Regions from separate parts of the Paenibacillus sp. FSL K6-2859 genome, predicted to be linked through region 2. Evidence: riboswitches for the same ligand, from Rfam matches in the RefSeq annotation. Region 2 holds a riboswitch; each other region holds the start of a gene.
The links. Region 2 has a riboswitch for cyclic di-AMP ahead of MHB64_RS26235 (alpha/beta fold hydrolase). Riboswitches for the same ligand answer to the same signal wherever they lie in the genome.

Region 1 (8,872 bases), 2.2 Mb from region 2:
GGATTCACGCAGGTAAGTAAGTTCATCCATTTTCGACTTGATGGCTAATGCATCACCTGAAGTCATAGCAAAATTGGCCTCAAGTACGATGTATTCACCGCTTGCGAACACGCTTTTTCTATAACCCCATTGCAGCTCATCCCCTTGCAGAGTCACCAATTGCCCGCTCTTAGTTATAGCTAGCGCACTATGCAGTACATCTTTAATTTCTCCGCCGTAAGCGCCTGCGTTCATGTATAACGCTCCACCAACCGTTCCTGGAATGCCACAGGCGAACTCAAGACCCGTAAGCTCCATATCCAGCGCATATCTGGAAACATCAATAATCTTAGCGCCGCACTCCGCATATAAGAGATTGTCTCGAATCCCCACATCCGTTAGTCCTGCCGTCTGCAGAACGATTCCACGTACACCGCCATCGCGGATAATCACATTCGAACCGTTCCCAAGTACCGTAAGGGTGATCCCATTCTGTTCCGCATATGTAACAATCTTTTGAATTTCCTCATAAGTAGCTGGTGCTGCCAAAATATCTGCTTTACCGCCCATTTTGGTATACACGTGATCTTTTAAGTTCTCATGACTCTTCACAATTCCTGCAGTCATTAGCTGCTCTAGGTCATTTTGAATTTTGTCAATATTCATGTTTCATGCTCCTTTAACCATGTATAAATGATGGTCCTTAATCTATTTTTAGTAGTGGTATCATGGATTTGTAGGCAACCCCAACTGTAACAACGAACAGGCTCCCTTGTCAATGACGGGAGCCTGTTCGTTGTATGATTCTCGAATATGATTACACCGCTTTATAGGCAGCAAGCTCGTAAGGAAGGCACAGTGGCACTCCCGTACGTGGATCTGGAACAATATCTGCTTCAATGCCAAACACTTCGCGCAATACATTTGGGGTCATAACCTCAGTAGGTGATCCTTCACTAATCACAGTACCTGACTTGATAGCTACCATATGCTGCGCATAACGAGTAGCATGATTCAAATCATGCACGACCATGATAATGGTACGCCCTTCTTCCTCATTCAGCTTTTGCAGAAGCTGTAGGACTTCAAGCTGGTGAGCCATATCTAGAAATGTTGTTGGTTCGTCTAAGAACAAAATATCCGTCTCTTGTGCCAATGCCATAGCGATCCAAGCGCGTTGACGTTGTCCACCCGATAGACGGTCAATCGGACGATCATGGAATGGTTCCATCCCCGTAACGGAGATTGCGTTCGAGATAATGTTGCGATCCTCTGCGGTCATTGTACCGAAACCTTTTTGATGGGGGAAACGACCGTAGCTGACAAGCTCAGAAACCGTTAGACCGTCTGGAGCTGTTGGGTTTTGCGGTAAAATCGCAAGTTGACGAGCTACCTCTTTCGTTGAAAAGTTATGGATTGATTTGCCGTCCAGCATTACACTGCCGCTCTTAGGCTTCATGATCCGAGCCATCGTTTTGAGGATTGTAGATTTACCGGAGCCGTTAGCGCCCACTAGTGCAGTGATTTTTCCCGTAGGGATAGTCAAGTTCAATCCTTTAACAATTGTAGCCTCTGCATACCCAATACTTAATTCTTCTGTATTCAAACGTTCTGACATGATAACAACTCCTTATAAGTTTTATGGAGCTATGCTCCTAGAATGAACTACATAATAAATTTTGCTTCGTAAGCACGCGCTACGTTGTATGGAGCTATACTCACGCTTTTGATTTGGCGAGTAAATATAAAAAGTAAGGTGCGCCAATAATTGCAACCACAATGCCCGTGGGAACTTCTGCAGGTTGTAATACCCATCTGCCGATCGTATCGGCAGTAATCATAAGGAGTGCCCCTGTCAACGCACTAGCCGGCAATAATACCTGATGACGGGGCCCTACGAGCCTGCGAGCCAAGTGTGGTGCTATCAGTCCAACGAAGCCTATACCTCCGCTTACAGCAACGCAGGAGCCGGCAAGCGCCACTGCTGTCATGAGTAGAAGAATACGCTCCTTCTCCACTCGCATTCCAAGCCCTAGTGAAGTATGATCGCCTAGATTCAATACATTAAGAATCCGTGCTTTATAGAAGGCAAACGGTAACAAAATCACTATCCAAGGTAACAGAGCAAGGACAAATCTCCAATCCCCACCCCATATTTTACCGGCGATCCAAGTCGCTACAAATTGATAATTATTAGGATCAAGCCGAAGTGCCAACACAAGCTGGCAAGCATTAATTCCGGCAGCGACCGCAATCCCGATAAGGATCAACCTTGTTGGAGATAGACCATCTGCTTTCCGATAAGCGAGAAGATAGATTAAAGCGGCGGTTAAGCTAGCCCCTCCAAGCGCTAAGAGCGGCAAGACGAATACCGGAGCTGCTGTTGTAGCCGGAAAAAACGAGATGAAAATGATTACCGCAAAACCTGCACCCGCACTTATGCCCAGCGTAGCCGGCTCAGCAAGTGCATTTCGTGCGAGACTCTGTAAGATACAGCCTGACACTGCAAAGCCCGCTCCAACCAACAGTGAAATTACGATGCGAGGTAATCTAAAATCAAATAAAATAAGCTTTTGCTGATGTGTTCCATCTCCCAGCAGTGTATGTAATACCTCCAATGGGGATAGGCGCATAAACCCTGTATTCATACTGATAATAAACATGACGACGATCAATATAGCTAGGAGCGATAATACTGTAAGCACGCGTTTGCGGCGTTCTTTTTCATTTGGAGAAAGGGTTAATCTGTGCATTACAGTTCCCCCTTCCGCTTACTCGCCAAGTAAATGAAGAAAGGTACCCCGATAATAGCAATTAAAGCGCCTAGCGGCGTTTCATAAGGTGCGTTGATCATTCTCGCGGCGATATCCGCAAAGATAATCAATAAGCTCCCAAGGACTGCCGAGCAAGGAATAATCCAGCGATAATCTACCCCCACGAAATAACGCGTAACATGTGGAATAATTAGTCCTATAAAAGCAATCGGGCCAACCATCGAGACTGCACTTCCGGCAAGAACGACTACAACAATCATACATGCCAACTGGACTAATCGAGTCCGCTGCCCCAGACCAACGGCCACTTCCTTACCTAAACTGAGCAATGTGACGGAACGCGATAACATCATCGCTGCAATTAATGCCACAAACACCCAAGGGAAAATGATTCTGATCTGAGTCCAGCTAGCTCCTCCCATTCCACCAGCTAACCAAAAAGCAATATCCTGAGATAAGTTAAAAAGAATCGCTATGCCCTGGCTAACAGCAACTAGTAATGCGCTGACAGCAGAGCCCGCAAGTGTCAACCGCAACGGTGTCAGGCCATTAAAGGAAAGCGACCCAATTCCGAATACGATAAAAGAAGCAACTGCGGCACCAATAAAACAAAACAACATAAGTGTAGTGAAGGAGAGCGAAGGTGCAAAAGCAAATACTATAGCAAGCGCTACACCCGCTCCCGCATTCAAGCCGAGCAGACCTGAATCCGCAAGTGGGTTCCTTGTCATCCCCTGCATGATTGCCCCGGCTACTGCGAAGCAAGCACCGACCAAAGCACCTGCGATCACGCGTGGAAGTCTTAGTTCTCTAATCACCTGATGTTGCTGTATATCTGGATTGAATTGAAATATTGCTTCCCATACCGTAGCTAGCTTGATATTTGCCGCACCCACTGAGACTGAAAGTGCCAGTCCAAAGGCAATAGCAGCAAGTCCAAAAATCAGAATACCTATTGCAGCTGCCGGACGGGTATGTAGAGCTTTTTGTGTATCATTTTTATTGCGATGTGCGAAATCTGAGGGTGAAACCATGAGTCGTCTCCTTAATCGATAGTTACAATAGTCTATATGATAACAACAATCATTCTCATTATCGCAAAAAAATTAATGTTGTACAATTGCAGGAGCCATTTTCCCGTAATATGGGCGTAGTTTATAAAAAAATGGTGCAGATCTTTGTATCTAAGATACTGATCTGCACGCCCTTCCCCACCCAAATGAGCAGTCTCATTCATGGTGAATTACGACTTTTATTTCACAAGACTTGTTAACACATCGTCAATGATTTTGCCACCAGCGTTCGCACCACTGTATAGCCAACTGCTTGTTGAGCTCATTTCATGCACATTACCAGCTTTTACAGCCGGGATGCCTTTCCAAATGGCACTGTCCAGAATCTCCGAACCCTCAGTCTTATCACTATTTACAAGGATAATATGATCTGCAGTCAGCTCAGAAAGCTTCTCCAGCGAAATTGGATTCCAAGTAGCTCTTGTACCCACAGGAATTTCTGTTACTAAGTTAGGTAGCTTTACACCAAGGTCTGTATATAATACAGCACCACTGCTGCGAGTTTCGTCTACAATATAGAAGTTTTTTTGTACCAGCCATAAAATCGCCACGGACTCTTCACCAATAGCTCCTTTAAGCTTTTCTTTCGCAGCCGCCGCTTTGTCTTCATAATCTTTAATGGCTTTCTCTGCTTCAGGGGTTTTGTTCAGAATTTCACCAATCTTGAGTAGCGATTTACGCCAATCTTGATTTAGCTTATCCCCGATCACATAAGTCGGTGCAATCTTATTCAATTGGTCGTAGATACCATTCTGTACGGAAGACTCCGATGGGATAAGAATCAGATCCGGAGCGAAGCTGGTTACTGCCTCCAATGGAAGATCGTAGCTAATGGTAGGGACATCTTTCAATTCAGCAGCCAGATAATCCTGAACGCCATTTGGCACAGACCATTGGGCTACTGGAGTCACACCCAGCGTTACCAAAGAATCTTCCAAATAAGAACCCAGAACACGCCCAGGATTAGCAGGGATCGTTACTTCATGCCCCATCGCATCCGTTAACGTTTTTGGTGCTGCCGGTGCTTCTGTAGCTTCTGCAGTAGGCGCTGTTGTAGGCTCAGTTCCTGCATTGGATGAACTTTCAGCATTATTATTACCGCAAGCGGATAGGAATAGCGTCATCACTATTAGTCCGATCATCGTCAATTTCATGCTTCCAAATCTTTTTCTGTTTAACGAAAACATTAAAAACCCTCCTAATATATACCTGCTTTGATATTCAAAGGTGTTGTTTACCTCTGTCTCACTTTTAAATGATATTGATTCTCATTCTCTGTGTCAACCTATAAATTTAAAATTTTGTTGATTTGCAGCATTTTCCTTCAAAAAAAATACAAAAGAGACTATATTCCGAACGTTCCGGATATAGCCTCTCCTTAATAATCCATTATTTATTCAAATGATAGGGGACAGTCGCAACTACAACATCTTTTGAATTCATTAGATACGAACGGATTAAAAAGCTGGTCTGATTATGAAGTACAGCTTGCCACCAATGCTTAGTTATAAACTGTGGAATCAGAATCGTGATATGATCCGTCGCTGCGGTCTTCCACTCCACGGTATCAATAAATTTCACTAACGGACGAATAATACTGCGATATCTGGAACGAAGTACAATCAGGCGTACACCCGGATTCCATTCCTCCCACCGTTGCTCCATCTTTTGAATGTCCTCTTCATCAAAGCCAACATACACGGCTACTACATTATCTGTTAGAGACTTGGCATAGCTGATGGAATGCAGTAAAGCACGTGTTACACCAGCAACAGGGACAACAACCGTACTTCCTTTAATTAAAGGTTTATCCGTAGCCGGACATATACGAAGCTGATCTGCTGTGTTCAAATAGTGCTTGTGAATGCGGTGGAACACAAACATTACAGCAGGTAAGAAAATGAACGCCATCCATACGCTTGAGAACTTAGTAATGATAAAAATAAGCGTAATTGTCAATGTAGTCAGCATACCGATGGTATTTACAACAAATCTTTTTTTCCATCCCGCTGGTTTGGTTTTAAACCAATGAACCATCATTCCTAGCTGGGACAATGTGAACGGAATGAAGACACCTACCGCATAAAGAGGAATCAAGCTTTCTGTATTTCCGTGAAATGCAGCTACAAGTACAGCAGACAGAACACCTAGAAAAATAATACCATTTGAGAAACCTAGACGGTCACCACGAACCATAAAAGCATGTGGCATATATTTATCTTTTGCAAACATAAAGGCGAGCAGCGGGAACGCTGAGTAAGCTGTATTAGCTGCTAAGAATAAAATGACTGCTGTAATCCCTTGAATGAAAAAATATAAAGTTCCGCGACCAAAGGTCGATTCAGCGATCTGAGAAACAACCGTTGCCTTTTCATCAGGCACTATACCGTACCAATAGGCCAGTAATGTGATACCTGTAAACATAAATCCAAGTATAACCCCCATGACCATTAAGGTCTTGGCTGCATTCTTTTCAGCCGGTGCTTTAAAGTTTGGAATGGCATTAGATACAGCCTCTACACCCGTAAGTGCCGAACAGCCAGAACTGAAGGCTTTTAATAGTAGAAACAAACTAACATTGGAGACGGCGCTGCCTATTTCAGGGACATTCGCATGTACGCCACCTGCTGCATATTTAATAACACCGGAGATAATCAAAACTACAATCGACACCACAAACAAATACACTGGGATTGCGATAAATGAAGCCGATTCTGTAACTCCGCGAAGATTAATCAATGTTAGAAGAATAATTACGGATACAGCAATAAGAACCGTGTGATTATGAAGACTTGGAAACGCTGATGTGATCGCATCTGTCCCTGCCGAGGCACTAACAGCTACGGTCAGAATGTAATCCACTAACAAAGACCCTCCTGCTAAAAGCCCTGTCGGAACACCAAGATTACTCTTGGCAACGATGTAAGCTCCTCCTCCTTGCGGATAAGCGTAGATCGTCTGCCGATAGGATAAAATCAGGATGGCCAGCAGGCCCAATACGGCTAATGCAATTGGCAGGGAATACCAGATGGCAGTAAACCCCGCAGCCACCAGTACAATCAGAATTTGTTCCGTTCCGTAGGCTACAGACGAGAGCGCATCAGAAGACAGGACAGCCAGTGCTTTAACCTTGGATAACTTTTCATGATCGAGTTCGTTCGACTTCATCGGACGCCCGATCAATAGTCGTTTTACCTTGCTTACCATGGTGGATACAGTTCCTTTCTTTGGGAGCTGAAACGGAATTTCCGCGCGCTGTTTTCATTGGTGGATTTCATAAATGCAGACACAAAAAATAGCATACGGAAATGATCCGCATGCTATGCATGGTCATTATCCCACCTTGCTTACGAGGTTAGCTGGCGGATTCGGGCTGTGGTTTAGCCCTACGGTACAAGTCCAATCGACCTATTCCGATTCACCCCATTGGCACATATGCCAAGTTTGGTTCCCCCGTTTTTCCTAAGAAAATTCAGCGCATATTCAACTTCTCACAAGGTCTAATATTAGTCTACAAAGTGTATGCAGTAAAGCGTTGAAAAAAATGAAAAAAGAATGAAAAAACATCCAAAAAGCGCAAATACAGCGTCTAATTGGATGCTCTCTTTCATTCTCTTCAATTATCCCTCTGGGTCGTGTTTTTAGTCACTTTTCACATTTTTTCGTTCCTTCAAAGTTGAAAAATCAAAATCCTAAACTTTCTTCTGTTTCTAATTCCATCACTTCTTCTTCCTTGCGTCCGTACCAAAGTAAAATACTTATTAAAGCAAACGCGATTAAAGCAAGAAAAGGAATCGTAATGAATCCGAAATAGTTCAAGTAATCCTTATTACAAGGAACACCAATTGTACAAGGAAGCACTTTACTTAACGCAGGAATCTTCTGCTCCGCATAATGATAAATCGAGATACTGCCACCAATCAAGCTTAATGGAAGTACATATGGGATAATCCTTTTATCTCCTCGAAACGTCGCAATTCCCAAGAGGAATAACTGAGGATACATAAAAATTCGCTGGAACCAGCAAAGCTTACAAGGTTCATATTTCAATACTTCGCTCAAATACAAGCTACCAGCTACAGCAACTAAAGAGACGAACCAGGCCAGATACAGGCAGTTACGCTTGCAAAAAGATAGGAACTTTGTCACTTTGCCTCCACAGCTTTTGCGGCGTCGTTAATTTCAGTTGAAATCGCTTCAATGTTAAAAGGATCCGCAATCATTACTCCATTGATGTAAAGGGATGGTGTAGTCGTCACCCCAGCTTCACTAGCTAACTGCATACCCTTATTCAGCTCATCTGCATACGTACGATCCTTAATATCTTTACGAAGCAGTTCGTAATCGATAGCTAACTTCTCTTTCTCCGCAAGGCTTACTAAGAAATCTTCAGTCGCCCATTCTTCACTTTCATCACCTTGCTGAGCATATACAGCATCATAGAACTTCCAGAACTCATCATTATTCTGATGATAAACAGATAATGCAGCAAGTGAGGCCGTTTCAGAGTCTGGACCAACGAAAGCCATATTTACAAAGTAGAGCGCTGCTTTTCCCTCGTTGACAAAATCTTGAACAATTTTCGGTTTAACTGAAGTTGCAAATTGGGAACACGCTGGACATTTTAAGTCTCCAAATTCAACAATTTTAACAGGTGCATCCTCTTTACCAACTCTAGGTAGCTCACTGTAATTGAATGCTACTGGTTCTCCCGAAGTGGCATTTTTTGTGGCATCTTTCGAAGCTAACATAAACAATCCAACAAAAATAATGACTACTAAAGCAATTGAACTAATAATTAAAATTCTCGTCTTCTGCTTTTGCTGCTCCTGTTCTACCCGCCGTTTCTCTTGTTTGCTAAGCTGGGGAACGCTTGTACTTTTATTAGGTTTACTCAAGGAGAGTTCCTTTCTGTCCTCTGTGGACTAATGTAGTTTTTATCATATACATTTAAAATTATATAATTTTTAGTCTCTTTTTGGCAAACAATACTGTAAAAACTCTGTAAAAAAAGACACAGCACTATAGCACTGTGTCCTAATCATT
Region 2 (11,350 bases):
CAAAATGAAGAAGCCTCCTCAGGAACGAATATCGGAATTCGCAACGTGTATCGCAGACTGGAGTTATATTATGATGATCAGGTTCGCTTTGAAATCAACAGCGTCCCAAATGAAGGAACTGTTGTCACGTTTGGTATTCCGCTAAAGCTCCTGGAACGAAAAAATAGCTAGAAGGTGAGGGAGCTTATGAAATATAAAGTGTTATTGATCGATGATGAGCCTAGCGCTCTTGAGGGGATGCAATTATGGATAGACTGGCAGGCGCTTGGCTTTGAGGTGTGTGGAACCTCCAGTAATGGCAAAGAGGGCTTACAGTTAATGAAGCAGCTTCTGCCGGATCTTGTAATTACAGATGTAAATATGCCGCTGATGAATGGCCTGGAGATGGTTGCAGCCTGGCAGCAAGAAGAGACTAAGAAGATTAAGTTTGCCATACTAAGCGGTTATAGTGAGTTTGAATATGCTAAGACGGCTATACGCTACGGCATTAATCATTATCTGATGAAGCCGCTTTTCGAAGAAGAGGCGGCAGAAGAACTGAAGGAGATATATCAGGAGTTAGAACAGGAAAAAGAGAAGCGAAGCTTAAATCAAATGGCAACCTCTGAGGAAGTTGTCTCTCTTCTTAAGCGTATTCTGAATGAGAAAGCGGAAGATAAATCGGATTATACAGTACTTACCGGTTTATCGGAAGGCAAAAGCCTTTGGAATATTTGTTTACTACAGACAGACCCGACGATGTATACGGAAATAAGAGAGAAGGCGGTAGCTCTCCTAACGAATACGGAATCGATGTTTCTGATTGATCTGGAGACCTATTGCTTTGGCATCGTATACGGGTATCCCTCGGAGTCTGATGAGGGTGCTGCTATATACCCTACAATATCTCCCTTGTTGAATGAACACCCTATGCAAGCCATGTATATTGCAGTAGGGGCTAGTGAGAGTTCCTTGCTTCAAATTGCGAATAGTTATCGAACGGCGAAAGAAGCGTTAATGTATTATTTTTATAATTCTGATCATTCGGGGTTCTTGACCTATCAGGGAACCAAGGATAGTCAGTTCAGCTATCACTATGATCAAATTAAACTGATGGATGACTTAATGAAAGCTATTAATACATTGGATACAAAAGGCTTTAAACAAGCTGTGGGCTTAGCCTCCCGCAGTTTTCGTGAGATGCGCATCGCTCCAGAGGTTGTGAAGAAGATCGTTATTCATATTATGTATAAGATTGTTGAGTTTACTTCGGAAGCTAGTGAAGTTCAGGTGTCATCCTTGTTAACTCAAATAACAATCCCTGAAGTGCGGGATTCGATGATGAAGTTGAACGATTTAATGCGAAATTTACTAGCATGTGGTGAGGCAAGTATTGATATTCTTCTAAGAGAACAAAGCCAAAGATCGCAGGGGATTGTGCAGGAAATTAACAACTATATTGAACAGCATTTTCGTGAAAATCTTACGATTAAAAAGCTGTCGGAGGTATTCTTCCTGCATCCAGTGTATCTGGGACAATTATTGATCAAGAAAAATGGCATTAATTTTAATGAGCAGCTGCATGACCTCCGGATTAAGGAGTCCACACGTTTACTTCAACATGGCAAGCTGAAAAACAGTGAAATCGCAGAGAAAGTAGGCTACTCCAATTATAGCCAGTTCCTCAAACAATTTGAAAAAAAGATGCATATGAGCCCTAATGAATTTAAACATCAGAACACCTAAACTTTTTGGGGGTATACCTTTAGTTCTGGCGTATTCTCAGTACATTATCACCCCTATAATTTAACTTGTAAGGGCTTACAATATTGCTACACCAACAAAATATGGAGGTGCTTTATGGGGGGCAAGTCAATATCAAAGTTCAAACTTAGTCTGATTGCAGTGTTATCTCTGAGTTTTACCTTGGCAGGATGCGGTGGAAACAATAACAATAATACCACTGCTAAGGGGGAGAACAAACCGGCAGAAACAACCGCTGCAACTACTGCTGCTGGAACAGATGACAAGAAGATTGAACCATTTGAAGTTAGTATTTTCATAGGCGAGGCGGGCCAACAGCCAACTCCGGATAACAAAATCTACAAGAAAATCAAAGAAGAAACAGGTGCCTCTTTTAATTTTGAGTTTTTGGCAGGGGATATCAACCAGAAGCTTGGAGTTATGATTGCAGGTCAGGACTATCCTGATTTGATGACAGGTAATACCAAGTTAACAGGAGCAGGTGCATTTATTCCGCTGGAAGATTTGATAGAAGAGTACGCACCAAATTTGAAAGCGCATTATGCAGATTACTGGAACATGATGAAGGACCCAAATGACGGTCATATCTATGTTCTGCCTAACTATGGCGTCTATAACGGTAAAGTAAACAGCTCTTGGTATTCAGGACCAGCATTCTGGATTCAAAAGGCGATTCTTAAGGAGTTTGGTTATCCAAAGGTCCAAACACTGGATGAGTATTTCGACCTCATTGCCAAATATAAAGAAAAGTACCCAACGATTGATGGAAGTCCAACTATCGGATTTGAAATCCTTAATAACGACTGGAGAAACTGGGGTCTCTTTAACGCTCCTCAGCACCTGATTGGTCATCCGAATGATGGTGGAGTTGTGGTTAAGGATGGTGTAGCAGAGCTATTTGCGGATAAAGATTATGCTAAGCAATATTATAAAAAACTTAACGAAGTGAATGCACAGGGTCTGATCGATAAAGAAGCTTTCGTACAGAACTATGACCAATACATGGCGAAATTGTCCAGTGGTACTGTTCTCGGAATGTTTGATCAACACTGGAACTTCAATGCCGCAGAAGATTCCCTTACCACGCAAGGGAAGATCGAAAGAACTTATGTAGGACTGCCGCTTGTATATGATACAGCGACAAAAGATTATTATCGTGATCTTGCCGTTCTTAACTTGAATAACGGTTTCGGGATCAGTGTGAATGCTAAAGATCCAGTGAAAATTATCAAGCTTCTGGATACGCTGATACAAGAAGATTGGCAGAAGGTCCTCTCTTGGGGAATTGAAGGAGAAGATTACATCGTTGAGAATGGCAGATTTATGAGAACGCAAGAGCAACGCGATCAAGCTGCTGATGCTACATGGCAGTTGGCTAATAAAGCTAAAAAATTCATGGACTTTGCACCTAAGATAGAAGGTAGCTATAGTGACGGCAATGCGACAGATGCTGCTGCACAGCCTGAAGAATATAAGGCGGGTCTGAAGCCGTTCGACAAAGAAGTTCTTGATGCTTACGGATTTAATAGTTATGTAGATTTCTTCAGTGAACCTCCTGCCAATCCTGTAGCTTACCCAGCCTGGTCTATTGATTTAGTAGAAGGCTCTGACGCTAAAGTGGCTAACACCAAGATCAATGATACGTCCACCAAGTATCTGCCAAAAGTAATTTTGGCTAAACCATCCGAATTTGATTCTGCTTGGAGCGAGTATGTATCAGAAATCGGCAAAGCTAATGTCAAAGCCTATGAAGATAAAATCAACGAGCAAATTAAATGGAGAATTGAAAAGTGGAGTAAATAAGCAGAAATTCTATGAATAAGATCAGCAGGTGGAAGGCTATTAAGCCTTCCGCCTACTGAAATATAGGATTGCGTGGGGAGATTACTATATATGGATGAGATCTTAGCAGGGAAAAAAGTTGACCGGCATCCTAAAAGAAAAAAGAAACAGCCTGTTACTTGGTCTTTGATCAAGAATCAGAAGCAATTGATTTGGATGTCTTTGCCTTTGACACTTTATATCGTTCTTTTTGCTTACGTCCCAGTCTGGGGATGGACTATGGCTTTTCAGGATTATAAACCGGCCCGCGCTTTTAGCGAACAAACATGGGTTGGATTTAAGCATTTCAAGTTTCTTTTTACAGACGATAACTTTTTGAGGGTACTACGCAATACGCTTGCGATGGGTATCATTAATCTGATTTTAGGTTTTACAACTGCGATAATACTTGCTTTGCTGCTGAATGAAATCAAAAATGTGATCTGGAAGAGAGCCGTGCAGACCATATCTTACTTGCCCCACTTTCTGTCTTGGATTATTGTAACAGGAATTGTAGCTACCTCCCTCTCGGTTAATGACGGGATTATCAACATCGTACTGATGAAATTACATCTTATTGATTCACCGATCCTTTGGTTGAGTGAAGGGAAGTATTTCTGGGGTATTGTGGGGGCTTCACACGTCTGGAAAGAGGTTGGATGGAGTACAATCATCTACTTGGCTGCTATTGCTTCTATTGATCCAGCTTTATATGAGGCTGCTGAGATTGATGGGGCTAACCGGTACAGAAAAATGTTCAATGTAACCTTGCCGGGAATTAAATCAACCATTGTAATCCTGTTGATAATGTCCGTAGGTCATGTACTGGAAGCCGGATTTGAAGTTCAGTACTTGTTAGGAAACGGGCTTGTTGTAGACTGGTCGGAGACGATTGATATATTTGTATTGAAATACGGGATTGCACAAGGGAATTATTCCTTAGCCACTGCGGGTGGTATTTTCAAAACAGTCGTAAGTATAACGTTGCTACTATTAGCAAACTGGACTTCGAAACGGCTTGGGGAAGAGAGGCTGTTATAATTATGGAAAAAACTCAATTGATTCCTCAAAAATCTCCAAAAAGTAATGTTGGAACCCGCATGAGAAATAGGGGGATCGAACCAGTATTGTTCGGCACCTTCAATACAGTATTTATGATTTGTCTAGTTATTGTTACCTTGTATCCGTTTCTGAATACGATAGCAGTCTCGTTAAACGCGGGGAACGATACCATCCGTGGTGGCATTTACCTGTGGCCTAGACAGTGGACTTTACAGAACTATAAAGCAGTGTTCGCTTCAGGTACCATTTATGATGCCTTTTGGATTTCTGTTGCACGGACAGTAATATCGACGATCCTGAATCTCTTTTTAACCACAATGCTTGCTTATACGTTAAGCCGGAAAGAATATGTTTTCCGTAAGCTGATCACCGTGGTATTTGTTCTTACTATGTATTTTAATGCGGGACTTATTCCGAACTATTTCCTGATTAAAGATCTTCATTTGCTCAATACGTTTTGGGTATACGTCGTACCTACTATGATAAGTGCGTTTAATATGATCGTTATCCGCACATATATTGGTACCTTGCCAGAAAGTCTCTTGGAATCGGCGAGAATTGATGGTGCTGGGGAATTTAAAATCTTCATGAGAGTCGTCTTCCCGTTATGTAAACCGGTACTGGCTACGATCGCCCTTTTTGTTGCAGTAGGTGCATGGAACGCATGGTTTGATGCTTTTATCTACACCTCTTCCCGCCAGAACTTGAGCACATTGCAGTATGAATTAATGAAGCTGATATCATCTAGTATGAATGCGAATAGTAACCCTAGTGTAGCCAACGGGGCAGGGATGAATGCGGAGTCGGCGCAGTTAGTTACTCCAATGTCCATACGGGCAGCTGTTACTATCGTTGCTTCGGTTCCAATTTTGATAGTCTATCCATTCTTGCAAAAGTATTTTGTAGTCGGATTGAACGTAGGTAGCGTGAAGGAATAAGTAGCTTACTATCACTATTGAGTAATGGGAATGGAAAGGTTGTTTGTTAAAATATGACCCCATCTTCAATCACATATTCAAATCCAATACTTCCGGGCTTCTATCCCGATCCAAGCATCACTCGGGCAGGGGATGACTACTATTTAGTTTGCAGCTCTTTCGAGTATTTTCCTGGCGTACCTATTTTTCATAGTCAGGATTTGATTCACTGGACACAAATAGGTCATGTGCTGGATCGTATAAGTCAGCTAGATACACGTAAAAGCAAGAGCTCTGGAGGAATATTTGCACCAACCATTCGTTATCATGATGGAACCTTCTATATGATAACGACCGAGGTACACGGGAAGGGGAACTTCTATGTTACGGCTACGGACCCGGCGGGTCCGTGGTCCGATCCAATTGTTATTCCTTATGGGGGCATTGACCCTTCCCTAATGTTTGATGAGGATGGAAAGGTATATGTAACCACCCAGCAGGGAGCAGATTATGACTCTCATGCCATCCAATATGAGATAGATATTGCTACGGGAGCAGCATTAACAGAACCTGTTGTCATCTGGACTGGGGATGGTGGACCTTGGACGGAAGGGCCACATTTGTACCGAATAAATGGAATGTATTATATCATGACGGCTTCAGGAGGAACGGCGAAGGAGCATCGGGAGATCGTTGGCCGCAGCTCCTCTCCATATGGACCGTTCGAACGATTACCATATCCAATATTAACGCATAGTCAAACCGAGAGTCCCATTCAATATTTAGGGCATGCCGATCTGATTGAAGATCAGAACGGGGATTGGTGGGCCGTGTTTCTTGGCGTAAGACTAGTGGAATCCAAGTATACCGTACTAGGAAGAGAAACCTTTCTTGCCCCTGTAACGTGGAATGAAGACGGATGGCCGATGATTGATAATAATGAAGATATTGTAGGATTGGAAATGAAGGTGCCGCGGGTTCCTGGTTCCTCTCCTAAACCTGCTTCAAGCGGAAGATATGACTTTGATGACGAAGTCTTACCCTTGTCATTAGCCTTTCTCCGTAATCCTGCTGAGGCAAGCTGGTCTTTAGAGGAACGTCCGGGATGGCTGTCTTTTCGGGGTCAAGCTGAAGGTCTTAGTGATATCGGACAGGTGGCTTTTATAGGTAGAAGACAGCAGCATACTTCAGCAGAATGGAGCACACTACTGGAGTTTAACCCAAGTAGGGACGGTGACGAGGCTGGGCTTTGCGCCAGATTGGATGAGAATGCACATTATGAGATTGCTCTATCGCAAAGAAATGGACAAAGAGTAATCGTAGCTTGTTTAACCGTTGATGGAATAACACAGGTGGCGGCAGAGGTTCCAACGACAGCTGGACATCTTTATTTGAAAATTCGAGCGGAGCTAACCGAATATACCTTATTGTACGCTTTGGATGGGCAGGAGTGGATTGAGCTATCTAAGGCTCTAGCCTACCCATTATCTCCTCAAGCTGTAAAAGGAAACGGATTTACGGGTGTTCTTATCGGCTTATACGCGTCAGGTCATGGTCAAGTGACTGAGCTACCTGCCTGCTTTGATTGGTTTGATTATCGGTCTTAATAAGTCGAACACGGAATATAATTGCGTTTGTTAGGAGGGAACTTGTTGAGACAAGCTAGTGATTTTACTGAGCCTGCATTAAAGACAGTGTTCGCTAAGGATTTCAAAATTGGCGCAGCCGTCAACCCATTGACGATCCAATCACAGGAGCATTTACTTGCCTATCATTTTAATAGTATCACCGCTGAAAATGAGATGAAGTTTGAAAGTCTGCATCCGCTTGAGGACATTTATAATTTTAAGACGGCAGACCAGCTGGTTGCCTTCGCCCGGAAATATGATATGGCGATGCGTGGACATACCTTGATCTGGCACAACCAGACTACAGATTGGCTGTTTGAGGATAAAAATGGTGGATCTGTAAGTAAAGAAACTTTGCTCTCACGAGTTAAATCACATATTCAGACCGTAGTAGGGCGTTATAAGGAAGATATTTATGCTTGGGATGTTGTCAATGAAGTTATAGCCGATGAAGGAGAAGAGCTTCTTCGCCATTCCAAGTGGCTCGACATTGTGGGCCCGGATTTTATCGCCAAAGCGTTTGAATTCGCCCATGAAGCTGATCCTAAGGCAATATTATTCTACAATGACTATAATGAATCCCATCCACTAAAACGTGACAAAATTTATGAACTGGTGAAGTCACTGCTGGAGCAGGATGTGCCGATCCATGGCGTCGGATTGCAGGCACACTGGAATTTATACGATCCTAGTCTAGATGATATCCGTGCAGCTATTGAGAAATATGCATCCTTAGGACTTCAGCTCCAACTGACAGAGCTGGATGTATCCATGTTCCGTTTCGATGACAAACGTAAGGATCTAAGGGCTGCACCAACTGATATGCTTGAACTGCAGGCAGAACGATATGAAGCGATGTTTGCCCTGCTGAAAGAATACCGTGACGTGATTAGCTCGGTCACGTTCTGGGGAGCAGCAGATGACTATACTTGGCTGGATGATTTCCCTGTTCGTGGACGGAAGAACTGGCCGTTCCTATTCGATGAAGGGCATAAGCCGAAGCCAGCTTTCCATCGAATGATCGCCTCTGAAATGAAATCATAGAGTGGGCAAGCTGCTCAAATAATGAACTGTGAACCCGTCCTTATATCGATTAAGGGCGGGTTATTTATACGTTGATAGATTAGTAGAATAGATCTCAAAGGGCGGATGAAAGTGAGTGTGACAATTAGAACGATTCTGGAAGATTTAATGGGAACTGTGGAACAGATAGATGGAACTGTAGATACTCTAAAGCCGGGGAATCCGGAAACGGTGATTACAGGGATGGTTACGGCATTTTGCGCTACGCAATATGTTGTGGAACGAGCGATTGCTATGAACGCCAATTTGTTGATCACGCATGAAGGGTTGTTTTACAGTCATCATGATCCGAGCGAGTGGTTAGAGAATGACCCTGTTTATCATTCAAAACTGAGTTTAATTGAGCGTTCTGAACTGGCTATTTTTCGTTATCATGATTATTGGCATCGGCATCAACCGGATGGGATCATGGTGGGCTTGCTACGAGAGCTTGAATGGTCAGCCTATGTGGTTGAGCAGCAACCCACTGCAACAATCCTATCGATTCCAGCTATGACGGTAAGTGAAGCGGCTCAGTATATAAAAAGAAAGCTAGGCATCCCCTACGTACGCGTTGCCGGCGATCTATCACAGACATGCAGGCATGTGGGGATATTAGTAGGTTACCGAGGAGGTGGGACGATGGCTATTCCTCTTTTTAATCAGCACAATCTTGATTTAATCATTGCTGGCGAGGGCCCGGAATGGGAAACTCCAGAATATGTGAGGGATGCAGTCCATCAAGGCAGATCAAAAGCGCTGATTATGTTAGGTCATGCGGAAAGTGAAGCTCCAGGAATGAAATATTTAGCTGAAGTTCTGGCACAGAAATATCGAATAATTCCTACTTATTTTATTGCTGAACAACCGATCTATCAGCTAGTGTAGTCCATCGAAATGGAAATGAAGAATAAATTTGCATATTATGGAGAAAATGATGGGAAACTAGGTCACTGAGAAAGGAGTGTTTCAATGGAAATTCCTTTGGAGGCTGATGAAGTGTTAACTCGTATCAAAAAGCTTCAAACCGATGGAAGCTCGATCAGCAAAAAGCAAGTGAAGCAAAGCGACCCTGATCTAATGAGAAGTGCGCTGTTCTTTTTTCCGAGCTGGGAGCATGCATTGAAAAACGCCGATCTGTTGTAGCCATATGATTGTATAAAGAAGCCGAGTGGTTCAGGGATTGATCTCTGATGTCCGCTCGGCTTTTTCTAGATATATTGAGTAAACAAGAGCAAAAGAAAGAGAAAACGAAGTGTATGCTCAATATGAAATGAAAAGCATGGCTTTCAACATTATTTTGCCCACAGCTCAACTTTACAAGAAACCTTACACGGAGTATGATTCATCACATAACTGACAATTACATATGAAGTCCGCTTAATTTCCGTTAAGGAAAGCGGGGGAACCAACAACTGGGAACCAGTGTAACAATCGGTACTAGTTATGGGGTGAATCCTGTTCCGGGTGCATAACATGCAACCTTGCAGGTAGGGCAACTCTCACTGCCCGAATCCGACAGCTAACCTCGTAAGCGTATGGAGAGAGGATGAATGGCGTGTTTAGTGATGAATAGCCACAGAGAATCCCTCTGTGGTTTTTTGCTGCGTTTATAAGCAGATACAGTCGTAGAATTTATTATGAAAGAGGTGTTACCTTTGCCTATCGCTAAACTGAACGGAACTTCGCTCTATTACGAAATCAATGGAACTGGCACTCCGGTTGTGTTTATCCATGGACATGGATTAACACACAGTATGTTCAAACCACAACTGGAGTACTTTTCCGATAAATATAAAGTGATTTTGTGTGATTTACGGGGGAATGGCAAGTCAGGTGAACTCCTAGAGGCCCCTAATGAGATTATTGAAACGCAATGTCTGGACCTGATTATGCTGTTAAATGACCTGGGGGTTCGTGAAGCAGTTTTTGTTGGGATCGCCTATGGCGGTTTAGTCGTGCAACATATTGCCAAACAATATCCTGAGCGTGTAAAAGCAATCGTGGTCGCGGATAGCTTCTGTAGGAGCCACGGATCAACCCTTGTAGGGAAAATACAGCTTATGGCAGCGTATTGCAGCTTGCTAATGTATTATCTCCCAAGCGAGCTGGTGCTGCCTTCGATTCGGATGATGTACCGAGAGCGCTGGAGTCTCGCCTATAATGAGATTAGAAGAGGGCTGCTGGACAAACGCCCACGGGAGTTATATCGGCAAAGGCTGGCCACGAGCCATGTGGATTACACCAGATGCTTAAAAGCTTTTAACCGTCCCGCTTTATGTATTGTAGGGGACTTTAATGAATTTGGAGTGAAGTGTATGAAGGAAATGGTGTCTCAATTGCCGCATGCGCAGTTGGCGATTATCCCGAATGCATTAGATCCGAGTAATCTGTGTCAGCCGGAGCAGTTTAATGCGATTCTTCAACGTTTTTTGGAGAAGCAGCAGGGCACTCAGCAGATTAGCTGATCCTATGAAATTGAGAAAAGAAGGAGTGCTCCCGCAGCCATTGAAATTATGCGGGACACTCCTATTTCATTAGAGCTATAGGGCAGATTTCCCTAAAAAATTGGATTTCAAACCAAAGGCTGACTCAAGGGTAGTGAATGCTACGTGTGAGCCAGCTTTTTTAGTAGCTTCGTATTTTGTACAATGCTGTCTACTGATGTAAGATTAAAGATATTCGACATTAACTATTTAAAGGAGCTGAGTCATGATGTCTCAAGCCGAAACCATAAAATTGACCTCATTATCTTCAAAAGGGGGCTGCGGCTGCAAAATTGGTCCTGCTGATCTCATGCAGGTTATTCGCAGTCTGCCACCAACCGTTCCAAATCCGGATCTACTTGTAGGTCTGGATACCAGTGATGACGCTGGAGTATATCGATTAAGTGATGATCTAGCATTAGTGCAGACTGTTGATTTTTTCACGCCGATCGTGGACGACCCTTATTCCTTTGGGCAAATTGCAGCAGCCAATGCATTAAGTGATATTTATGCTATGGGCGGTAAGCCGCTTACGGTACTTAATATTGTGGCCTTCCCTATTTCTGTTCTGGACAAAAGCATTCTCGGTGACATTTTGCGCGGTGCAGCAGATAAAGTGCAGGAAGCAGGA
Region 3 (11,350 bases), 5.9 Mb from region 2:
GCAGCTCCGCTGTAGCAACTGCTGGGCAGAAGCTGTTCAAGACCGGACTCGCTGAACATTTGGATATCTTCTTCAGCATGTTCCATCTGTGGTTTAAAGATATGCTTTACTTCCTGTATCGTAAGCATGAGAGTATCGTTTTCATAGATCAGTTAGACTTTATTTCCAGGCATGCCCGTGAGCGGAGTGCGGAACAATGGGTGGCTTATATGGGATTTGCTGCAGAGAGTTCGAAGAAGCTGCGATCCAATGCCAATGCCCAGTTGTGTCTGGAGCAGTTTTTAATCCGACTGGAAAGTTAAAGGATTAGTTATGATATATCCTCCGGATGTCGCTTTACCTGGAAATATCGTTTTAACAGACGAGGAAGGACAAGCATGGATCATCAGGGAGCGGACATGCCCATAGGTTCCTTTTACCGGCAAACAAGGGGGTTAATTTTTGTACAGCGTAGTAGGTGTCCGTTTTAAAAAAGCGGGTAAAATATATTATTTTGATCCACTTGATTTTCCGATTGAACGGGATCAATATGTTATTGTGGAGACAGCACGTGGGGTTGAATACGGTAAAGTTGTCGTAGGTAAAAAAGAGGTGGAAGAATCCGACGTAGTTTTGCCCCTCAAAAAAGTGATGCGTATTGCCGGAGAAACCGACGCACGCGTAGTTGAAGAGAACAAAGGGGCCGCTAAAGAGGCTTTTACCACCTGTTTAAATAAAATACGCGACCATGGTCTCAAAATGAAGCTCGTCGATGTAGAGTTTACTTTTGACCGTAATAAGATTATATTTTACTTTACGGCCGAAGGACGGGTCGACTTTAGAGAATTGGTTAAAGATCTAGCAAGTATTTTTCGGACCCGCATTGAGCTACGGCAAATTGGGGTGCGTGATGAGGCTAAAATGCTAGGTGGACTTGGACCTTGTGGGCGAGTACTTTGTTGTTCATCTTGGTTAGGGGATTTTGAACCCGTATCCATTAAAATGGCGAAGGATCAGAACCTGTCACTTAATCCGACGAAGATTTCAGGACTTTGTGGACGTCTGATGTGTTGTTTGAAATTTGAGCATGACAATTATGAGAGTGTGAAGGAAGAAATGCCAGCGGTCGGCAAGATTGTCGTGACCTCATTGGGTGATGGCAAAGTAGTAGGACTTAATGCCGGAAGCCGTACGGTTCATGTACAGTTGTTTGAAGTGGGCAAAGTTAAGGAACTTCCAATGGATGATGTTGTCGTCAAGTAAACCATTATAAGGTTACTTTCGGGGTGGAAACTTGGAGAAGAAAAATATATTTGCACACATGCAGGATATGGAAGCACAGATGGAAACGATGCGCGCCAATCTTGGAGAATGGAAACAGACGGTAAAAGAACTGATGGAAGCGAATCAGAGGTTAACTCTGGAGAATGAACAGCTTCGCAAAATTTTAAAGCGGGATGCACCTTTGGATCCTACCGTAGATTCTGCGGAGGCGGAAGCTCTTTTAGCTGCCGGAGAGGGAACAGAAGAGGTTGTCGGGGAAGGTTATGACAACTTGGCCCGGCTTTACCATGAAGGCTTTCACATCTGTAATGTTTATTTTGGACATTTACGCACGGAAGGTGATTGTCTGTTCTGTCTTTCTTTTCTTAATAAATGAGGATATCCAGCCGTAGGAGATTGATCCTACGGTTTTTTTTGAATTTCAGCTGAATGAAGATAGTCTTGTTTCGATGATTATGCACAGAGATTTTAGCTCAACAAAAATTTTTAGGAGATTACTACATGACAAATTCTTTTAACGATATATCTGTTCCTCTGCTGCCGACGGAGCGGGTGGATGATTTATTAACGCATGACTTGCGAATTATTCAAAGTGATGAAGTATTCAGCTTTTCTATGGATGCTGTACTGCTTGCCCGTTTCGCCAGCGTTCCGCCCCGTGGGAGAGTCCTGGATCTTTGTACTGGAAATGGTGTAATTCCTATTTTGATGACGACCCGAACTAAAGCTTCTATAGAAGGGATTGAAATTCAGCCCCGTTTAGCGGATATGGCTCGACGTAGCGTGGCTCTAAATGGGCTACAGGATCAGGTTGTGATCCATGAAGGCGATTTACGTGAGTTATATAAAGTAGCAGGACATGGCGTATATGATGCAATAACAGTCAATCCTCCTTATATGCCGCTTAACGGCAGTGACCTCAAGCTGAACACTCATCAGGCTATGGCTCGTCATGAAATCGGATGTACACTGGAGGAGGTTATTCAAGCCTGTGTGAGACTGGTTCGCACCGGAGGAAAGGTAAGTATGGTTCACAAGCCACAACGATTGGTCGATATTATTAGTCTGATGAGAAAATATAGGCTCGAGCCCAAAATTATCCGCTTTGTACATCCACGTGCGCATCTGGAGGCTAACATGGTATTAATCGAAGCGATACGTGATGGTAAGCCGGAGGTTCGTTTACATCCACCACTCATTGTATATAATGAGGACAATCAATACTGTCCAGAAATTATGGACATCTACTATGGTGCTAAAGAGGGTAAATCATGACGATATCATGCCAAAGCAGTTTTCAGAACAATAACAATACACATAAGCAGGAATCAACCGGTTCACTCTTTTTGGTGGCAACACCCATCGGTAATTTAGAGGATATGACTTATCGTGCTGTTCGCACATTGCAGGAATGCGATATTATTGCAGCTGAGGATACAAGACAAACCCGGAAATTGTTGAGTCATTTTGAAATTACACCCTCTATGCTGTTCAGTTATCATGAGCATAATAAGGCTGCAAGTGGACCTGAACTTATCCGCTATATAATAGAAGGAAAAAATTTGGCACTCGTCAGCGATGCCGGTTTACCAGCCATTTCCGACCCTGGTGCAGACCTTGTAGCCCTTGCCATAAGTCACGGTATACCAGTAATTCCTATACCCGGAGCTAACGCAGCTTTGTCAGCATTGATTGCCTCTGGTCTGCCTACGACTACTTTCACCTTTATCGGCTTCTTACCTCGAGAACGTAAAGATATCCGTGCGGTATTAAGTCCACTTCGTTCGGCGCAAGGGACTATATTGTTCTACGAATCTCCACATCGCGTGGTGAAGACACTGGCTCATCTCCATGAAGCATTTGGCAATCGGCGAATTGTGCTTGCTCGTGAACTGACGAAGAGATATGAGGAGTTTCTACGTGGGACGATCGAGGAATGTACGGATTGGCTCGCTGAACATCCACCGCTTGGTGAGTATGTCATTGTCGTTGAAGGTGAGAGCAAGGAAGATGCTGAAATGGCGGAATCGGCTTGGTGGCGCCAGTTAAGTATTGAAGAACATGTTGCTCATTACGAAGCAGCAGATATGCCGCGTAAAGAAGCTATGAAAAAAGCAGCCTCTGATCGTGGTGTGTCAAAGCGGGATATTTATAACGCACTTCTGGATAAAGCGGAGCAGCAGTAAGTGTTATTGACGGATTCTAATTCTAAGAGGTTAACAAGGTGCGGAGGGGTATTACGAAGCTGACGAGATTCTAGCCTGAAGGTGGTTCCCAAAAGGAAGCCCAATATAGACCAGATCATGGTAAAAACTCGTTTTACTTCATGCTCTCACCGCATTCCCCATCATTATTAGGTATCATGGGGGGAGTAAATCCTTGTAGACATCTTTTGGGGCGGGAAACACAGGTGATTGCAGAAAAAAAATACCTCCCGCGGTCACGGGAGGTCAAGGAGATATGAAAAGGTTAGAATTAACAATTTGATTAGTTCTATTATATACTATTTATTTTAGTTTGTCACAGGGGTAGGGATAGTAGAAATGCATTCATGACAAACTATTTTTCCTTTGAAGTAAGTTACGTTCTCAGCGTTGCCGCAGAAAATGCAGGCAGGCTCATATTTCTTAAGCATAATGCGCTCACCATCAACGTAAATTTCAAGTGCGTCTTTTTCACCAATGCCAAGAGTACGGCGCAATTCGATGGGAATAACTACCCGTCCAAGTTCGTCTACTTTTCTTACAATTCCTGTTGATTTCATCATACCAATCGTTACTCCTCTCAATGTTCCAAAAACGTCATTATTCGACATTGTTCACTGTTTTATGATATTCATAATACCAACGATTCCCAAAACAGTCAACCTTTTTTCATAGGTTGAATTAAGAACTTTTTCACTAAAACTTTGAATTGCCTATACCAATTGCGAATTCTAAAAAAAAAGTAAAAATAAACTTTGTCGATTTACCAAGACTAAAAACGTCATCATTCGACAAAGTACGACATAATTACTTATTATATACTTATATTGGTTAAAATCATATTAAATTTAATAAAGGAGTTGATCTCATGAAGCAGCCGCTCACAGAAGAAAAGGTTTTCAAAGATCCGGTTCACAATTATATCCACGTGCAGGATACTATTATTTGGCGACTAATAAATACAAAGGAATTTCAGCGTTTACGCCGGATACGCCAGCTGGGTACCTCGTATCTCACCTTTCATGGCGCAGAGCATAGTCGGTTTTCTCATTCTCTAGGGGTATACGAAATTACACGTAGAATTATTTCGCAATTTGAACGAAGCGGTTATAAGGATTGGATTCCTGAAGAAAGTCTGCTCACCTTGTGTGCGGCTTTGCTGCACGATCTGGGGCATGGTCCATTTTCCCATTCTATAGAAGAAGCCTTTGAAATGAATCATGAGGATTGGACTTGTCGAATTATTCTGGAGGACACAGAGATTACTGAGATCTTGCGTGATGTGGAGGAGGATTTTCCTCGTAAAGTAGCCTCAGTAATCGCTAAAACTTATGAGCATGAAATTGTTGTAAATCTGGTTTCAAGTCCGCTAGATGCTGATCGCATGGATTATTTGCTGCGTGATGCGTACTATACAGGTGTAAACTATGGAACGATCGACATTGATCGGATTTTAAGAATGCTGCGTCCTTATAATGGTCGAGTTGTTGTAAAAGAATCGGGAATGCATGCCATTGAAGATTATTTAATGTCGCGTTATCAAATGTACTGGCAAGTGTATTTTCATCCGGTGACACGTAGCTCAGAGATTATTTTGCGACAAATTTTCCGTAGAGCCAAGGAGCTTTTCCAAGAGGGGTACAATTTTAGTTTCATGATTAATCCGCTGGAGGATTTGTTCCGTGGTGAGGTGACAGTAAAGCAATATTTAATGCTGGATGAAGCACTGGTACAGACGGCTTTTATGCAGTGGACGCTTGAAAAAGATGAGCTACTAAGCGACTTGTGCACCCGTTTTATTCATCGTAAACTGTATAAATACGTTGAGATGGAGAATCTCGATACAGATATGATTACTGAAATTCGCAGCAGTTTTGCGGCAGCGGGTCTTCACCCAGAATATGATTTGGAGATTGATTTTCCGACAGATCTGCCCTATGATGTGTTCCGTCCGGGAGAAGCTTTTGACAATAAACAAATTCTGCTGCTTGATCGGCATGATCATCTGCGGGAAATTTCAGAGGTATCCGATATTGTACGTTCTATTAGCGGCATTCACCGTGGCAGATATCATCTTTATTTTCCTCAGGATAAGTTGAGAAAAGTGCTTACACGATTGCCTTCTTCTATCGCAGAGATTTTTGCAAAATAATACAAAAAAATATAGCATTTTTGACAAGGAGTGAAGGTTAAAATGTATCTGTTTGACACACATACGCATCTGGATGCGCCTCAATTCGACGAGGATCGCGAAGAAGTTATCGCTCGTGCTGTAGAAGCAGGAGTTAGCAAGATGATTAATATCGGATTTAATCGGGAGACGATTCCCTCAACGATGAAGCTGGCGGAATCTTACGATTATATTTATGCGGCAGTGGGTTGGCATCCTCAGGATGCGATTGATATGAAAGATGGAGATCTCGATTGGATCGCTTCTCTATGCAGTCATAAGAAAGTGGTGGCGATCGGTGAAATCGGACTGGATTATTACTGGGATACTTCTCCCAAGGATGTGCAGCATGAAGTTTTTCGCAAGCAAATTGGACTAGCCCGCGAACTGAATATGCCGATTTGTATTCATGATCGTGATGCCCATGAGGATGTTGTACGGATTTTACGGGAGGAAAAAGCAAATGAGGTTGGAGGCGTGATGCACTCGTTCTCTGGAAGCTGGGAAACGGCTAAGATGTGCTTGAATCTTGGTTTTCATTTATCCTTTGGAGGACCTATTACGTTCAAAAATGCAAGAGTGCCAAAAGAAGTACTTGCGCAGACCCCTCTAGACCGATTATTGATCGAAACCGATGCTCCATATTTGACTCCGCACCCCTTCCGCGGAAAGCGAAATGAGAGCGCTCATGTGAAGCTGGTAGCAGAGGCAGCAGCTGAAATTAAAGGGTTAACATGGGAAGAATTGGCTAAAATAACGTATGCGAACGCACTGGAACGATTTGGGATTGAGTGAAAACGGGAGAAAAACAGGCGAAAAATAGAGAATGGCCGATATATTAAACTTTTTTAATATAAAAACAGCTGAATATTACAATATTTTAACCATATTTTTGCTTAAACGTGGTTGAATCGTCCTTTACAACATGCATCAAAACAGGATATCATCTTTTCAGTGATGTGAGCTGTGTTACAGTGACAGCCATATATTCATGGATCGTCTCGCTGAGTCTCCGTATGGAGAACGGGGGAACCAATATTGACCTGCCGCATGCCTGTATTTAAAATACGGTTTAGACGTGCCGTAGGACAGTATTTGATTTCTTCACGTGGTCTTTGGGGTGAATTTAAGGGCAACCGCCATGAGCGGGTGACCTGAAATAGGGCGTCTCTCTTTCGTCCGAACCCGACAGCTAACCCCGTAAGCGCAAGTAAGAGAGGCAACCTCGTGCACAAGCATTCTCTATTCTGATATTGGAGAAGCCACGAAAGAGTCCTCAGTTGAACTCTTTTTAGGCTTTTTTATTTTTGAATAAATAGAATGTTACCCACATACTGTTATATAACAGGGGTGGGAGTAGCTGTGCCGAGCAGGCGATCCATGAGCAGGAGACGCTAAGTTATTACGTGCGTGTCCTGTGACAATCTCAAATAGTTTCGTCAAAGGAATTCAGTCCTCATGATATACAATTGACGACGGGGCTATGTAAGGAGGATGGAGAGAATGGGCGTATTCCAACCAGAAGTATCCCATGATTCGCAGTCATCCAGCAGGTCTTTCGCATTACGGTGGGAGCAAGTAAATACTCGCGTGCTTTTACTTGCAGGCGTGATTTCAGTCGCTATCGCGTTACTTATTCTGCTGTACGTACACGGTCAAAGTAACAAACAATTATTTTTAGTAATAGACGGGCAAACACAGACGCTTGAAACGCGGGAAGCGCTTCTTGGTGATGTGTTGGAGAAAGAGCAAATTTCGCTACAGCCGCATGATGAACTATCTTTAGGTCTGAGTGATGAAATAAAAGACGGTGACCGTGTCGTTATCAATCGTGCGCAGAAAATTAGTCTTACTGCGGATGGAGCAACAAAAACGTTATATACGACCGAGGATACAATTGGTAAAGCAATTGAGAAAATGGGCATTACCCTAGAAGGTCATGATAAGATTTTCCCTTCGTTAGACACCACCATTTCTGCAAACATGGAGGTTAAGATTGTTCGCATCAACAAACAGACCGTACAGCGAACAACTGACTTACCCTTCAGAGTCATCAAGACAGCAGACCCCTCCCTTACTGTGGGAACAGTTAGAGTGGCACAGGCAGGCAAACCAGGCGTCATGATTCAGCATATTGAAAAGATCTACCAAGACGGAGAACTGGCCTCTATGCGCATGATTGGTAAGGAAGTACAAACGGTAACGAAAGATAAGATTATTGCCGTTGGTACCAAAGCACTTCCTAAGCCGGCTGTAGCTAAGACTACAACAACTTCCAAATCAAACACCACTTCAAAAACGGCTAAAGTTAGCGCCAAGACTAATAACGTCACAAGCAAGGCTGGCGTAGACTTTGAGTACAAGAAGATGATTAAGAATGTCTCCATGACAGCTTATTCGTCAGAAGAGGCAGGTATAGGTACCAAAACGGCTTCCGGAACACGCGTAACGGAAGGTCGCACAATTGCTGTAGATCCGAATGTAATTCCTATTGGCTGGTGGGTATATATCGAGGGACTTGGATTCCGCCGAGCAGAAGATACTGGCGGTGCCATTAAGGGCAATAAAGTAGATGTCTACTACGATTCACTGAGCCATGTTCGTAATTTCGGTCGTAAATCACGAACCGTTTATGTGATTGGACCTGTGAAGCCGGAGTTAAACTAGGCTGAAGCTTTTGCAAATTATTCTTTGATAAGCTATAGTGATGATAACCGTTAAGGAACGCCAGATGATCATTTCGTTGATCGCAGAGCAACCGCTCATCACTTATACATTCTTTAACCAAAAGAAGAGGAGCGAAACCTCTTCTTTTTTGCTTTTTTTGGAAGGAGTCAGAGATATGATTAAGGAACTAATTGTCGTCGAAGGTAAGAGTGATACCGTCGCTGTTAAACGCGCTGTAGAAGCAGATACGATCGAAACAGGGGGCTCGGCTGTAGACCGGACCGTAATTGCGAAGATCGCGCTTGCTATGGAGCGTAGAGGGGTGATTATTCTTACGGACCCGGATCACGCCGGTGAACGAATCCGCAAGATTGTGTCTGCAAAGGTGCCGGGCTGCAAGCATGCCTTCATTCCGGAGAAGGACGCAACCCGCAAAGGAGATATCGGTGTGGAGAACGCTTCTCCAGAGGCGATTCGTCATGCGCTGCGGAATGTACATACCTCTTTTGAAGGAGCACCTGCTTTAATCGGACTTGATGATCTAATGGCCGCTGGAATGCTTGTACACCCTCGGGCAGCTGAAAGACGTATGGCACTTGGTAATTTGCTTGGAATCGGATATTGTAATGGCAAACAGCTGTACAAGCGGCTGGCGATGTTTGGAATTACGCGGGAGGAATTTGCCGGAGCTCTCGCCCAAATTGATCAGGGGGGCATTACTTCATGAGTGGTAGAGAGGAAATTTCAACTCCAAAACGGACGAAAGAAATTATTCAACGTTATGGATTCAAGTTCAAGAAGAGCTTAGGACAGAATTTTTTGATTGATCAAAATATATTGGACAAGATTGTAGACGCTGCCGGGCTAGATAGCGGCTCTGGGGCATTGGAGATCGGTCCCGGCATTGGGGCGCTGACAGAACGTTTGGCGCTAACATCTGGAGCGGTAACCGCTGTGGAGATCGACCGTAGATTGATTCCTATTTTAAGAGACGTACTTTCCCCTTATCCGCATGTTAAGGTTCGTAATGATGATGTTCTGAATGTAAATCTGCAGGAGTTGTTCAAAGAAGATTTTGCATCCGTGAACAAGGTAAGCGTAGTTGCCAATCTGCCGTATTATGTGACTACTCCGATTCTGATGAAGCTGCTCGAAGAGAAGCTTCCACTTGATAACATCGTTGTAATGATTCAGAAAGAGGTTGCGGAGCGTATGGCTGCTTCTCCGGGAGGAAAGGAATATGGGAGCCTTAGCATTGCCGTGCAGTACTACAGCGAGCCTGAGCTCGTCTGCATTGTGCCGCGTACGGTGTTCATTCCTCAACCTAATGTGGAGTCCGCTGTAATCCGTCTAAAGGTAAGAGAGCGTCCACCGGTAGAAGTTGAGAGTGAGAAGCACTTCTTTGAGGTCGTCCAAGCTTCTTTCACACAGCGCCGTAAGACGATTGCTAACAATCTCAAGGCTCGTTACTTCCCTGGAGAGGGACGTGAGCGTCTGGAGGCTTTACTCGCAGAAGCTGGGATTGAACCAACCCGTCGTGGAGAAACGTTAAGTCTAGAAGAATACGCCCGATTGAGCGGTGTTCTGTTGGCTGCTGGAATTGAATAAGCTAAAAACATAGCTAGTTATGAACCAACTGAGGCCTTTGCCCATACGATGGGGTAGAGGTGGTGGTTGTAATGAATTTAGGAGACTTGGTCGTTCGTAAATCTTATGGCGGAGATTTGACTTTTCGTGTAGATCATATTGTGCAGGACAGAGCGGTCATCAAAGGCACAGATTTCCGTCTGTTGGCGGATTCTCCTCTGAATGACTTGGTTCAAGTGCCTCCTACCCGGATTACGGAACGAGGACAGCAGGCACAGATTAAAGCGAATGAATCACTGACACAGCTGCGGAAAGACCGACAGGAGCAAAGTCAGCGGAGCGGGAGCGCTCTATCAGAAGGCGCATGGGCTCCATCGCCTAAGGAAGCTGCTTATTTTGAAGTACCGGGGAAAGTACTGCATCTGGATGGCGATCCAGCGTATTTGAATAAGAGCCTTAGCTTATACGAACAATTGCGGATCCCTGCTGAAGGTCATCATGTTCATGAGTCCGCAATGGCTGACACTTTATACCGGCTGCTGCCCCGCGTGCGTCCAGACATTGTGGTGATTACCGGTCATGACGGGGTGCTGAAGCAACAGCATACTTACGATCTTCACAGTCTGAGCAGCTATAAAAATTCGCAAAACTTCGTAGCTGCTATTAGGGTGGCTAGGGACTATGAGCGAAATTTTGATGCGTTGACGATTGTTGCAGGTGCTTGTCAGTCACATTTTGAAGCACTGCTGGGGGCAGGGGCCAATTTCGCCAGTTCTCCTGGACGGATATTGATCCATGCCTTAGACCCAGTTTATGTAGCGGCAAAATCGTCGTTCACGCCCATTAGGGATACGGTGAATCTGAGTGAGGTTTTGAACAACACCATTAGTGGTAATCAGGGAATCGGCGGTATTGAGACCCGTGGCAGCTTCCGTATTGGGATGCCGCGTCTGCAGAACCTGTCAGAACTAAAAGTGACACCTTCCGCAATTTAATCGACATGCACTGATCATATTTTTCAAAGCTAATAGGTAATTTGGAGTGGCCGAATAGAGTAACGCGAAGAAAGGGTGAGCGATGAGCTTAACCCTTTTTTTGCGTGAAATGGTAGTTATCTTTAAAAATCTACAATGTTATTTTTCTTGCTTTGTGCTGAACCTATTACAGATAACAAGGATATTAGTTCGCCTCTGATTATCCGCAAAAAAATTCCGTTGACAACCAAATATTCATCATCTATAATTATTTATTTGCTTTGACAAACACCTGGGGAAGTTGTATAATGGACAAGAAAAGAGGTGGTCGTCAGGCAATGGCTAATAACGCGCTGTTGGAAATCAAACGCAGTCTCGAAGCTCACGTCGGTCATAAGATCACGTTGCGTGCAAACGGAGGTCGTCGTAAAACCGTAGAACGCACCGGTGTCCTGGAAGAAACGTACCCTTCTGTATTTATTGTC

Region 1: it holds a riboswitch for cyclic di-AMP, as region 2 does, so the genes downstream of both, MHB64_RS16385 (APC family permease) here and MHB64_RS26235 (alpha/beta fold hydrolase) in region 2, are expected to answer to the same signal.
Region 3: it holds a riboswitch for cyclic di-AMP, as region 2 does, so the genes downstream of both, MHB64_RS00190 (3D domain-containing protein) here and MHB64_RS26235 (alpha/beta fold hydrolase) in region 2, are expected to answer to the same signal.

What each region holds. Positions count from the first base shown of each region.
Region 1 covers NZ_JBBOYU010000001.1:3,716,002-3,724,873, forward strand. The annotation lists gene murB (UDP-N-acetylmuramate dehydrogenase) at 1-645, opposite strand, end outside; gene MHB64_RS16365 (ABC transporter ATP-binding protein) at 797-1,597, opposite strand; gene MHB64_RS16370 (FecCD family ABC transporter permease) at 1,698-2,732, opposite strand; gene MHB64_RS16375 (FecCD family ABC transporter permease) at 2,732-3,787, opposite strand; gene MHB64_RS16380 (ABC transporter substrate-binding protein) at 4,006-5,013, opposite strand; gene MHB64_RS16385 (APC family permease) at 5,216-7,033, opposite strand; cyclic di-AMP (ydaO/yuaA leader) riboswitch at 7,157-7,314, opposite strand; gene MHB64_RS16390 (disulfide oxidoreductase) at 7,511-7,975, opposite strand; gene MHB64_RS16395 (DsbA family protein) at 7,972-8,724, opposite strand.
Region 2 covers NZ_JBBOYU010000001.1:5,895,072-5,906,421, reverse strand. The annotation lists gene MHB64_RS26280 (sensor histidine kinase) at 1-171, shown strand, start outside; gene MHB64_RS26275 (response regulator transcription factor) at 187-1,725, shown strand; gene MHB64_RS26270 (sugar ABC transporter substrate-binding protein) at 1,840-3,546, shown strand; gene MHB64_RS26265 (ABC transporter permease) at 3,637-4,605, shown strand; gene MHB64_RS26260 (carbohydrate ABC transporter permease) at 4,665-5,564, shown strand; gene MHB64_RS26255 (glycoside hydrolase family 43 protein) at 5,618-7,150, shown strand; gene MHB64_RS26250 (endo-1,4-beta-xylanase) at 7,196-8,215, shown strand; gene MHB64_RS26245 (Nif3-like dinuclear metal center hexameric protein) at 8,327-9,121, shown strand; gene MHB64_RS26240 (hypothetical protein) at 9,206-9,379, shown strand; cyclic di-AMP (ydaO/yuaA leader) riboswitch at 9,601-9,786, shown strand; gene MHB64_RS26235 (alpha/beta fold hydrolase) at 9,892-10,701, shown strand; gene selD (selenide, water dikinase SelD) at 10,949-11,350, shown strand, end outside.
Region 3 covers NZ_JBBOYU010000001.1:35,571-46,920, forward strand. The annotation lists gene holB (DNA polymerase III subunit delta') at 1-302, shown strand, start outside; gene MHB64_RS00155 (PSP1 domain-containing protein) at 442-1,242, shown strand; gene yabA (DNA replication initiation control protein YabA) at 1,274-1,639, shown strand; gene MHB64_RS00165 (tRNA1(Val) (adenine(37)-N6)-methyltransferase) at 1,765-2,538, shown strand; gene rsmI (16S rRNA (cytidine(1402)-2'-O)-methyltransferase) at 2,535-3,449, shown strand; gene MHB64_RS00175 (AbrB/MazE/SpoVT family DNA-binding domain-containing protein) at 3,776-4,030, opposite strand; gene MHB64_RS00180 (HD domain-containing protein) at 4,336-5,619, shown strand; gene MHB64_RS00185 (TatD family hydrolase) at 5,662-6,432, shown strand; cyclic di-AMP (ydaO/yuaA leader) riboswitch at 6,630-6,859, shown strand; gene MHB64_RS00190 (3D domain-containing protein) at 7,141-8,304, shown strand; gene rnmV (ribonuclease M5) at 8,480-9,031, shown strand; gene rsmA (16S rRNA (adenine(1518)-N(6)/adenine(1519)-N(6))-dimethyltransferase RsmA) at 9,028-9,912, shown strand; gene yabG (sporulation peptidase YabG) at 9,984-10,886, shown strand; gene veg (biofilm formation stimulator Veg) at 11,204-11,350, shown strand, end outside.